DNA from 2 places in the Streptococcus hongkongensis genome. Region 1 is predicted to be linked to the other one. Evidence: predicted binding sites of a transcription regulator. Region 1 holds the regulator's gene; the other holds the start of a gene.
What was found. Region 1 encodes HrcA, which represses chaperone genes, less so after heat shock. Its sites were predicted from a motif close to TTAGCACTCNNNNNNNNNGAGTGCTAA; they were not measured.
Positions count from the first base shown of each region.

Region 2: ACVRZD_RS03395 (ATP-dependent Clp protease ATP-binding subunit) is a predicted target of HrcA. The motif match lies at 2,272-2,298, and genes of this name have one in related genera.

Region 1 covers NZ_JBRUGD010000005.1:134,073-140,450, reverse strand. The annotation lists gene dnaK (molecular chaperone DnaK) at 1-394, opposite strand, end outside; gene grpE (nucleotide exchange factor GrpE) at 693-1,256, opposite strand; gene hrcA (heat-inducible transcriptional repressor HrcA) at 1,283-2,323, opposite strand; gene ACVRZD_RS04575 (glucosaminidase domain-containing protein) at 2,457-3,041, opposite strand; gene ACVRZD_RS04570 (M15 family metallopeptidase) at 3,038-3,790, opposite strand; gene ACVRZD_RS04565 (histidine phosphatase family protein) at 3,780-4,487, opposite strand; gene ACVRZD_RS04560 (PFL family protein) at 4,617-5,954, opposite strand; gene ACVRZD_RS04555 (ACT domain-containing protein) at 5,966-6,232, opposite strand.
Region 2 covers NZ_JBRUGD010000004.1:52,851-59,228, reverse strand. The annotation lists gene ACVRZD_RS03395 (ATP-dependent Clp protease ATP-binding subunit) at 1-2,156, opposite strand, end outside; gene ACVRZD_RS03390 (DUF1797 family protein) at 2,444-2,674, shown strand; gene ACVRZD_RS03385 (amino acid ABC transporter permease) at 2,803-3,492, shown strand; gene ACVRZD_RS03380 (amino acid ABC transporter ATP-binding protein) at 3,489-4,223, shown strand; gene ACVRZD_RS03375 (ferrous iron transport protein A) at 4,338-4,796, shown strand; gene feoB (ferrous iron transport protein B) at 4,813-6,378, shown strand, end outside.

The DNA.
Region 1 (6,378 bases):
CAGCATCTTTAGTTGCTTGACGTTGGGCATCGTTAAAGTAAGCAGGTACAGTGATAACGGCTTTTTCTACCTTTTCACCAAGATAGTCTTCAGCATAACCTTTAAGGTATTGAAGAATCATTGCTGAAATTTCTTGTGGAGTGTATTCTTTACCATTAGCAGAAACTTTTTCAGAAGTACCCATTTTAGATTTAATAGAGATTACTGTTTCTGGGTTAGTTACTGCTTGACGTTTTGCAGCATCACCAACGATGATTTCACCATTTTTGAATGATACTACTGAAGGAGTTGTACGATTTCCTTCTGGGTTAGCAATAATTTTTGATTCCGTTCCTTCGAGAACTGCTACAGCTGAGTTAGTTGTACCTAAGTCAATACCAATAATTTTAGACATAATATAAGATACCAAGAACGTTGAAATAGTCCAGTGGACTATTTCAATCTGGAGATAAGAAAAGCGAAGCTTTTGACATCAACGATTGAACACGTTCAATTCCTTTCAAATTTTAAAGTTCGTTTATTAATTTATTTAGAGTCTAGTTTAACGACTTGGCGGTCGAAATAATAATTTAGATTTAATTTAGTTGAACACGGGCTAAAATCTTAGTGAAAAAGATAAATCGTTTCGAAATTCAGAATTGTCTACCGATTTCCTATTTTCATACAGATTTCTAACGCCCTTTGTATCCTAGTTAGTTGTAAACCACTACCATGGCCGGTCTTAACAAGCGTTCATGAAGTTTGTAGCCTTTTTGGAAGACTTGTGCAATTGAATCAGCTGGGTGTTCATCATCAGCTGGCATCGTTTGAATAGCCATATGTAGGTTGTGATCAAATGTTTCAACAGCAACTTCTTCAATCCCCTCTTCTTTAAGAGCTTGAAGTAAACTTTCTTGAACCATTTCTAAACCTTTTTTAACATCATCTGTTAAGCCTTCAACAGCTAAAGCACGTTCTAAGTTATCTAAACTTGGCAAGATTTTTTTAGCTAAATCCTGTGAACGATATCGTTGAATCGTTTGACGCTCTTCAGTAGCACGGCGTTGGATATTTTGCATTTCAGCATGTGCACGAAGATACTTATTCTCAAATTCTTCAGACCGTTCCATAGCTAAGTCAAGCTCGCTTTTTTCAGGAACTTTTTCTTCTGCAACATCTTCAACTGACTCATCAGATGCAACAACTTCCTCAGTCACTTGATCTAAGTCTTCATTGATTTCTTCTTGTTTGACATCATCATTTTTGTGTTTCGACAAGTCACATACCTCTTTTCATTTTTCTATTAAAATTCATTTACTTCATAGTGGTTACTATTGAGATAACGATAGTAATCTCGCAACTTCATGGCTAAGATACGACCAACGACATTGATTAAGCTAACATTGCGTCGATAATTCATGTCAATTGGACCAATCAAACTCAGTAAGCCAAACCCTCTATAAGGAATTAAGAATTTGTAAGTTAGTAAACTTAAATCAGATAAGGCCGGCTCACAACTATCAGCAACTTGAACCGTTGCCATTTCATTTTCCGCCATCCCTTGCCTAATTGACAGTGCCAAAGCTTGCTCACTATCTAAAAATTGATAAGTTTCAATCCCTGCGTATTCTAAAGCATTGACCTTTCCTGAAACAAAAATAGTTTCCCGAAAAAGACTACTGAAAATATAATCAAACAAGTCTGAAACATTATCCGTAATCGCGAAATATTTCTGTAGAACTTGAGGAATCTCTGTCCTTAACTTGTAGTGAACATCCAACAATTCCCTACCTGTCAACCTTTCATCCACAATCTCTTTGAGTTTGAACAAATCACGTGCCAAGAAATTTTTAGGAATGGCAAATTGAACAGTCAAGGGCTTTGAATCATCTAAGTTTAAAACAGCCAAAGCATCATGCGTCGATAGTTGAACGATATCAAAGCCCGTCAACTTTTGCCTTGCTGGCTCAACATCAAGAATGGCTACGCTGTAACCTGTAATATCAGCTAAAACTTGACTGGCTTTTTTTAAGATATCCTCTAAATTGAAAGCTTCGAAATCAAAAGCTTTAACCATTTGATAAACATCACGTTCATCAATGCTATCAAGACTCAAAGAATGCTCTACAAAATATTTAAAGCCGGCTGGACTTGGCATGCGTCCGCTAGAAGTATGAGCTTTTTCAAGTAGCCCCATTTTTTCCAGTTTAGCCATCTCGTTTCGAATAGTTGCACTACTTGATTCGATACTGGCTTGGAGAGCCTTAGACCCAACAGGTTCATGTGTTTGAGTAAAGAGGTCAACAATTAAATTTAAAATGTCATTTTGACGTTCTGTTATCATTAACACTCCCCCTTTTTACTTTAGCACTCTACCAGTTAGACTGCTAACTTATATTTCCATTATACTCCTAAAAAGAACCTTGTCAAGAGAAAAGCATAAAAAATTAGCACTCTTTTTTTAGAGTGCTAATGACTTAATCATATTGCGTTAAATTCTTATCTTCAATGACTTTTATAAGCTTTGTCGGATAATTTTTATCATAAGAATAGATATATTTCCCTAGTGACTCTGCTGGTGCCTTATAGCCTTCTTGCGTAGCTAACTGATGATACAATTGTTTATCCCAAATTGTACCTTGTCGAAGACAAGCAAAATAATCAGCAATAGAGGCTTCCCAATTTGGATAAGAGCTAAATTTTAATCTTGTATTATTTGGATTAGTTAAGATAGGCTTTGTTGACTCTAAAATAACATAGTTATCACCCGGTTTTGCAAGCATGGAAAATAAATTATGATACTTGGCCGCCAAAATACTTTGCCCATTTTGACTATCTATTACAATTTGACCAATCACAATAGAGGGTCTAATGCCGTATATTTTCGCATAAGGTTTCACCCTCTTTGCAATGTCATCAATAAAACCTTTTTCAGAATAAGGAACAGTGACTAGCTGACTAGCATTTGGTGTTTTAGCATGTAACAACAAGGGTGTGACGATTGCAAAAACAAAGAAAAATAACAGGAGTAAAAATGTATTTAATGTTAATCGCGATCTCATTGATTCTCCTTTAGTAAGGCAATATATTCTTCTAGCGTCAGCTTATGCTCAGACATGTACTTAGCGGAAGCTTTTCCCACATAACGATAGTGCCAATCTTCATACCCAACTCCAGTAATCTTTTCCTTGTCTTCAGGGAATCGTAAGACAAAACCATAATCAGCAGCTAGTGCAACAATTTGTTTGACCGTTTCAACATGGCTCTGATTCAAGTAGTTAGAGGTTCCCATGTCCATCGCTAAGCCAGTCACATGTTCACTAGCCCCTGCTGGTTGGGAATAGGTTTGAACTAATTTTTCAGCTTCAGCATCCGTCAAACTAGGATTATTGGCCTTTTCCTGATCAATATAAGACTGAAACAGTTGGGCTTGCGTCTCTACACTACGGTAACCCGAGATGAGATGTTCTTCGGGGTCAATGGCTTGCGCAGCTGCTAAAAATCCTGCTGCAGCGTCAACAATACGAGCATCTAGTTGGATCCCATTTAAGTCAGCTAAAGTTGGATTCAATTCTTGTGTAGGATGATCTCTATTTACCAAAATGAGTTCCCAATCTTTTGTTGATACCTTAGGTAGCCCAGTAATTTTCTTTTTGGTTGTTGTATGTTTTTTATCCTTGGTTAAATTAACTTTATCTTGCCTGACTGTCTGACTTGGATTATCCTCTCGGATAAGCACATAAAGTCCAAAGAAAAAGACGAAAACAACCAAAACTTTTCCTAAAAAAATAATAATTTTTCTATTTTTCATGACATTCTTCTTCAATCATTTGGCGACCACGTAGACGGTAGGACATATCACCAACGGTTTCAATAGTGAATTTACCATCTTCGAAGTCAACTACTGTAATACTTCCATTATCAATGTATTGTTTTTTACGACTTGGATCAATTAACCACATGAAAGTCCCAATAGTCATTCCGTGACTCACAACAATGGCATTACCTCCACCACTATTTTGAATAGATAAAGCGATAGCTTCAAAACCATCATAAATCCGTTTACGCAATATTTCCCAAGGCTCTGCCCAATTAGCAGTATCTACTTCAACAATACTTTGTGCCAATTCAGAATAAGGAACTTCTGACATATTTTCTTTACCTTCAAAGGCTTTTGTTCTAGGAAGGACACCTAAAAATAACTCCGAGTCATAGGCGCCATCTAAACTACCAAAGCACCATTCACGGATTCGTTTATCTCTAGTATAAGGTAGGAACTCATTTTCTGACTCACGTAAAACAATTTCCATGGTTTGCATGGTTCTGCCAGAGTCACTTGAAAATGCTGCTTGAAAAGGGATTGCGGCATCCTTTAAACCTAATCCTAATTCTCTGATGCCCTCTTCACCTTTTTTAGTTAAGGGTGTATCACTCCAACCTTGGGCACGACCTATTGTATTAAACATTGTTTTCCCGTGACGCGCAATATATAATCTTGTCTTTGTCATAGTAACCTCCAGATTCTCTTTAATATTATAGCATTAAATAGGCTTTCAGCCAATCTTAGACAATTAATCGATGGGCATTAAAAACCAAGAGGCTGACAAAAACACCTGCTAAAAAGCAAGTGTTTCTTCTTAATTCTTAAAGCTATGGATTGGCGCAGGGATTTGTCCACCACGCGCAATAAAGTCTGCTGATGAGTTTTTATTGACTGATATGACTGGTGCAGTTCCAAGTAAGCCACCAAATTCAATCATTTGGCCAACTTTACCTTTTGGAATAATCCTAACTGCTGTTGTTTTTTGATTAATGACACCAATAGCTGCTTCATCAGCAATCATGGCAGCAATGGTTTCATATGGGGTATCGTCAGGAATAGCAATCATATCCAGACCTACTGAACAAATCGCCGTCATGGCTTCTAATTTTTCTAGGTTCAGAGATCCATTCTGAACAGCCGCAATCATCCCCTCATCCTCTGAGACTGGTATGAAGGCACCTGACAGTCCTCCAACTTGGTTGCAGGCCATTACGCCACCTTTTTTCACAGCGTCATTTAAGAGGGCTAGCGCAGCAGTTGTCCCATGAGTCCCTACCATTTCAAGACCCATCTCTTCGAGCACGCGCGCCACAGAGTCACCAACAGCCGGAGTCGGAGCTAAGGACAAATCAACAATCCCGAACTTAACGCCTAGACGCTCACTAGCCATTTGCCCAACCAATTGACCAATCCGAGTAATTTTGAAAGCCGTCTTCTTAACGGTTTCAGCGAGAACGTCAAAGCTTTCGCCTCTCACTTTTTCAAGAGCACGTTTGACAACGCCAGGACCAGAAACGCCAACGTTAATCACTACGTCAGCCTCTCCAACCCCGTGGAATGCGCCAGCCATAAATGGATTATCCTCCACAGCATTGGCAAAAACCACCAGTTTTGCAGCACCTAAATCTGATAATTGAGCAGTTTCTTTAATGATACGGCCCATATCAGCTACCGCAGTCATGTTAATCCCTGACTTAGTTGACCCAATGTTTACGGATGAACAAACTTTTTGAGTCTCAGCTAGTGCTTTAGGAATAGAATTAATTAAAATCTCATCACCCTTTTGGTAGCCCTTTTGAACGAGTGCCGAAAAGCCACCAATAAAGTCCACCCCAATTTCATGCGCAGCTTTGTCTAAAGCCTTAGCAAGAGGTAGATAGTCTGTTGCATCAGTTGCTGCGCCAATCAAAGCAATTGGTGTGACCGACACACGTTTATTAACAATGGGAATACCCAATTCAGCAGCAATCTCATCACCAACAGCAACTAGGTTAGCAGCTTTTGTCACTACTTTTTGATAGATTTTTTCAGCCGAACGATCAATATCAGAGTCAATACAATCAAGAAGGGAAATTCCCATTGTGATGGTTCTGATATCAAAGTGTTGTTCTTCAATCATATCAATTGTTTCTTTAACTTGTTTGATATCCATTTAGAGGCTCCTTATAAGTTATGCATAGCATCAAAAATAGCCGTACTTTGGATATTAATCTTCACTTGTAAGCTATCACCGTAATCTTTAAAAGCTTGACGTAAGACCGTAAAGTCTTGCTTATCTGGACTCGAAACCAAGGCCATCATGGTAAAATAATCATCTAGGACAGTTTGCGAAATATCATCAATATTTAAACCAAGTTCAGCAATCTTACCAGAAACACCAGCAACAATCCCTTTGCTGTCTTTACCAACCACTGTAATAATAGCTTTCATTCGAAGCACCTCCTAATATTTGTTAAATTTTACCATAAAAATACGAACAATTCCAGAACACCCTTGCTATTTCGTTAATTCATTTCAGAAAGATGACAACTACAACATTTAAGATAAAAATTGTCACTCAATTGACACCAAAAAAC
Region 2 (6,378 bases), on a different contig from region 1:
TCAGTAATGGCATCTTCAATGTAATCTTGAATAGTGCGACGTAAAGGTCGAGCACCCATTTTGGGATTATAACCAAGGTCGACAAGCTTCTCTTTAACCTTACCAGTCACATCTAAATGTAGGCCATTTTGATTGAGTCTGTCATTGACATCAGCTAACATTAAATCAACAATATGTAAGAGGTTATCTTTGTTTAATGTTTGGAATTCAATAATACCGTCAAATCGGTTCATAAATTCAGGATTGAAGAAATGTGATAATTGTCCCAGAACAGAAGAAGTTCGGCCTTCGCGGGCAGCCCCAAAACCAACCGATGCTTCATTTGTACTAGTTCCAGCATTTGAGGTCATAATAATAATAGTATCTTTAAAGCTTACTGTTCGGCCCTGCCCATCCGTCAAACGACCATCATCTAATACTTGAAGGAACATGTGCATCACATCAGGATGCGCTTTTTCAATTTCATCCAGTAAAATCAGAGAATAAGGGTTACGACGGACTTTTTCAGTCAATTGCCCAGCCTCATCATAGCCAACATAACCAGGAGGGGCACCGACTAATTTAGAAACCGCATGTTTTTCCATATACTCTGACATGTCAAAACGAATCATGTTATCAGCACTACCAAAGAGTTCGATAGCTAATTGTTTCGATAATTCAGTTTTGCCGACCCCAGTTGGCCCTACAAATAGGAAAGAACCAATAGGACGATTTGGTGAGCCGAGACCAACGCGATTACGACGAATAGCTTTTGCAATCTTATCAACGGCATCGTCTTGCCCAATGACATGAGATTTAAGGTCATCTGCTAGGTGAATCAATTGCGATTGTTCTTTTTCTTTTAACTCGCCAACAGGAATACTCGTTTTTTCTTCAAGGATACTCTCAATTGTTTTTTCGGTGATGATCGGCGTATCTTCTTGTTCAACTTTTTGTTTTTGTAAGTCTTTATATTTAATGATTTGATCACGGAAATAAGCTGCGCGTTCATAGTCTTCATCACGAGTAGCTTGCGCTTTTAAGTTTTCAGCTTCGACGAGACGCTGATCAATCTCTTTTGGATCAACGAAGGTTAAAGTCAAATTCAATTTTGAACCAGCCTCGTCCAATAGATCAATGGCTTTATCTGGTAAAAAACGATCTTGAATATAACGATTAGATAATGTTGCTGCTGCACTAATGGCATCATCAGTATATTTCACATGATGGTAATCTTCATATTTACCTTGAATACCTTTTAGAATAGTTATTGTTTCTTCAACAGATGGCTCTTCAACTTTGACAGGTTGCATTCTCCGTTCAAGGGCGGCATCTTTTTCAATGATACGGTATTCATTTAGAGTTGTTGCCCCAACAAGTTGTAACTCGCCACGAGCTAAGGCTGGTTTTAAAATATTTCCAGCATCCATATTCCCGTCACCAGCATTCCCGGCACCGACAATTTCATGAATCTCATCAATAAATAAAATGACATCTTGTCGATTTCTGATTTCTTCCATCAATTTTTGCATGCGTTCTTCAAACTGGCCACGGATGCCTGTTCCTTGAACAAGACTGACCACATCTAAGCGGATGACTTGTTTCCCCTGGAGTTTATAGGGAACATCACTATCAACAATTTTTTGGGCTAACCCTTCGACGACAGCCGTTTTCCCAACACCAGGTTCTCCGATTAGGACGGGGTTATTTTTAGTTCGTCGATTTAGAATTTCAATAACGCGTGTGATTTCTTCATCGCGTCCAATTACAGGGTCTATGCCACCTTTACGAGCAATGTCAGTCACATTAATACCAAATTCTTCAAGTAAGCCTTTAGCTTGCTGATTTGTCTGTGACGCTTGGTGGCGAGAAGACTGTTGGTTAGGGATTTTTCCATTGTTCCCACCATTACCTCCGGCTTGTGTTGGAGGGGTATTTGGAAGATCTCCAAAAGATCTAAAGTTATTGAGATCTCCAAAGAAATCATCAAAAAATGGATTGACTGGATCCTGTTTTGACTCATTTCGAGCACCAATACCACCTAAAATGGAATTATTAGCATCAGTTTTCATGATTTGGTAACAATTTTGACACAAATCAATTTGTTTTTGTTTCCCATTGACATTAGTATATAAATGGATTGAAGCTTCATTTAATTGACAATTTTGACAGAGCATAGAATACCTCCATTGCATTTCTATTAACGTGATTGACTTATAGTCAAACAAGGTCAAACTTTATAACCATATTATAGCACCCTCTTAGAGGAAATCAAGTAAAAAGTTCCTTGTTTTAGCACTCTATTATTAGGAGTGATAAATGCATGATTTACTGTTTTTAATAGGATAAAAGAAAGATCCTGAATAGTATGACTGAAAAGATTGAGAAAATTATCTCTTTTAGTGTTTGTTTAGGGTAATTTGTGTTAAAATAATATGGAAAACTTAGAAATAGGAGAATTGAAATGGAATCACATTTAGTGAGAATCATCAACCGCCTTGAATTAATGGTTAATGACGGTGGCAATTTAAAAAGAAATTTTGAACGTGATGGTGTAGTTGTAGCAGAAGTATCATTTGCTAACGATCTTGAAACTGGACCAGTTTTTACATTACGTGATGTTGATGCACGTGAATCATATTCATTTGATAGCATTGATTTAATTGCAATGGAAATTTACGATTTATTATATTAATGACTTCAATAGTTTTGTAGTGGAAAACTTGCATTAGCAGGTTTTTTATTTTTGTATTGTATTATTATACAGCAAGTGTTATAATTATTTCATTGTTTTTTATTATTTAGGAACTTTGGAGTATAAATATGAATTTTTCTTTTCTGCCACACTATTGGGGCTACTTTAATTATGGCGTCCTCGTCACAATTTTAATTTCAATTTCAGTCGTATTTTTTGGTACTATACTAGGTGTTTTTATTACTTTTTTAAAAAGAAGTTCTTTTCCACCATTGAGATTGCTCGCTAACTTTTATGTCTGGATCTTTCGTGGCACACCTATGGTTGTTCAAATAATGATTGCCTTTGCTTGGATGCATTTTAATCAGATGCCGGTCATTGAATTTGGCGTTTTAAATCTTGATTTTTCACGCCTCCTACCTGGGGTAATTATTATTTCATTGAATAGCGGCGCCTATATATCAGAAATTGTCAGAGCGGGAATTGAAGCTGTTCCAGCAGGCCAGTTAGAAGCTGCCTATTCTTTAGGGATTCGTCCTAAAAATGCTATGCGTTATGTTATCTTACCTCAAGCTTTTAAAAATATTTTACCAGCTCTGGGCAATGAATTTATTACTATTATTAAAGACAGTGCCCTCTTGCAAACAATTGGTGTTATGGAATTATGGAATGGTGCGCAATCTGTTGTTACTGCTACCTATCTACCAATTACGCCATTATTATTTGCTGCATTTTATTACTTAATGGTGACAACTGTCATGTCACAGTTACTACAATTACTAGAGAAAAAAATGGGACAGGGAGCTAAGAGTTTATGAATCAAACGCTATTAACAATCGAAGGGTTACATAAATCCTTTGAGAATAATCATGTTCTCAAAGGAATTGACTTGAGTATCGAAAAAGGAGAAGTTCTTGTAATCATCGGACCATCTGGTTCAGGGAAATCAACCTTGTTGAGAACGATGAATTTATTAGAAGTTCCAAGTCAGGGGAAAATTACCTTTGAAGGTGTCGACATTACTGATAAGAAAAATGATATTTTCAAAATGCGTGAAAAAATGGGAATGGTTTTTCAACAGTTTAATCTCTTTCCTAATATGACCGTTATGGAAAATATTACAATCTCACCAATTAAAACAAAAGGCATTAGTAAAAGTGATGCTAAACAAAATGGACAAATTCTTTTGGAAAAGGTTGGTCTGGTTGATAAGGCTAATGCCTATCCGGCTTCCCTTTCAGGTGGCCAACAGCAAAGGATTGCAATTGCAAGAAGTTTAGCGATGAATCCGGATATGCTCTTGTTTGATGAACCAACCTCTGCTCTTGATCCAGAAATGGTTGGGGAAGTCCTCACTGTAATGAAGGACCTTGCTTTATCTGGAATGACGATGGCAATTGTAACTCATGAAATGGGCTTTGCAAAAGAAGTTGCAGATCGTGTCATTTTTATGGATGGAGGTCTTGTTGTTGAAGAAGGCAGTCCAACTGACCTCTTTGATAATCCAAAAGAAGAAAGAACAAAAGATTTCCTTAGTAAAGTCTTGTAGGATAAGCCGGTTGAAGCCGGTTTATTTTTTTAACCTATTTTTAATAATATTCTTGAGAAGGAATACATTTTTATTATCCTATGTTATAATTGGAAGGTATAAAAGGAGATTATTTTGAATATATTGCAAGCCGAAATCGGAAAAAAGTACATCATAACATCTATTAATCTTCCAGACTCTTTTCAAAGATACTTATCTCATTTGGGAATGTTACCTGATAGACAAGTCATGTTAATTTCAAAAACAAAAGTAAGTGCAATTCTTATTTTAGCTGGCCAACGTCTAGCATTTGATAAAAGTATTTTAGAAAATATTGTCGTTGAAGTATTACCAGATTCTCAAAATGCTATTCCATTGACAGACCTTTTTGTAGGTGAAGTGGCATATATCGAGACTATTTATACTGCTAAAGAAACTAAGCGACATTTAATGGATATGGGCTTAACAAAAGGCACACAAGTTAAACTAATAAAGGTTGCGCCTCTAGGAGATCCAATTGAAATCTCAATAAGGGGATTCGAACTAACACTGAGAAAATCAGAAGCACAATTAATTAGTGTCAATCGAAGATAGGTATGTAAGAGGAATTATGAGGAAAGTTACATTAATTGGTAATCCCAATAGTGGAAAAACAAGTTTATTTAATTTATTAACTGGTAGTAACCAAAAAGTTGGAAATTGGCCAGGTGTCACTGTTGATCGAAAAAGTGGTTTGCTTAAACTTGATAAGGCTATTGAAATTCAAGATTTACCAGGTGTGTACTCTTTATCGCCTTATACCTCAGAGGAAAAGGTGGCAAGAGATTACTTACTGAGTGGTCAATCACAAGTCATTATTGATGTCTTGGATGCTTCAAACCTTGAAAGAAATCTTTATCTAACAACCCAACTCCTAGAGCTTGGGGTTCCATGTTTACTTGCATTGAATATGATTGATGTGGTGGAAAAAAATGGGCACCAGATTAATAGTAACAAGCTTAGTTATCAACTTGGGGTACCGGTAGTATCCATTAGTGCCTTGAAAAATAAAGGAATTGATTCATTTATAAAACAGATTCAAAAAATTGTTACTAATGGCTCTCCATCACCATATCCAATCTATGACGATCGGCTTGAAGCGGCCTTAAGTCAGATAAATCAACTGTTATCTGACTATGATTTAGGAGTGAGTAGACGCCATTATCTCATAAAATTATTTGAAAGAGATCCGTTAGTTCAAGCTCATCTCAATTTACCATCAACTATTGTTAAAGAAATCGAATCTATTTCAGCAATCACAGAAAAAATCTTTATGGAAGATGCGGAATCGATTGTTATTAATCAAAGATATGCCTATATTGATACCGTTTGTCAAATGGCTCAAATCAAAAAAGATAATTTTGAACTGAAATTATCCGATAAGATTGATAATCTGATTACCAATCGTTTTTTAGCCTTACCAATTTTTGCTGTTATTATGTTTATTGTTTATTATTTATCCATTCAAACAATTGGTACTTTAGGAACTGATTGGGTTAACGATTATTTATTTGGAAAACTCGTTCCTGATTCTATGCAGACTTTTTTGACTTATTTAAAAGTAGAGTATTGGTTAAAGTCTTTAATTATTGATGGTGTTATTGCGGGGATTGGTGCCGTCTTAGGTTTTGTTCCACAGTTATTTGTGTTATTTTTTTGTTTAGGAATACTTGAAGATATTGGTTATATGAGTCGGATTGCCTTTGTTATGGATCGCATTTTTCGCAAGTTTGGGCTTTCGGGAAAGACATTTATTCCCATGTTGATAGCGACAGGATGTGGTGTTCCAGCAATTATGGCCAGTCGTACAATTGAAAATGAACAAGACCGCAAGATAACCATTATGACATCTACATTTATGCCTTGTTCTGCAAAAATGTCTATCGTTGCTCTTATTTCAGGAGTTTTCTTTCCAAACAATCCTTTAATTGCTCCAAGTGCTTATTTTATTGGTATTGTCTCTATAATACTATCAGGTATTGCCTTGAAAAAAACAAAATTACTCTCAAGTCAAGCCAGTCCCTTTATTATGGAATTGCCTTCTTATCACTTACCCCATTTTCCGACAGTTGTTTTGTACGCCTATAACAAAGCGTTAAGCTTTGTTAAAAGAGCAGGTACAGTTATTTTTGTTTTA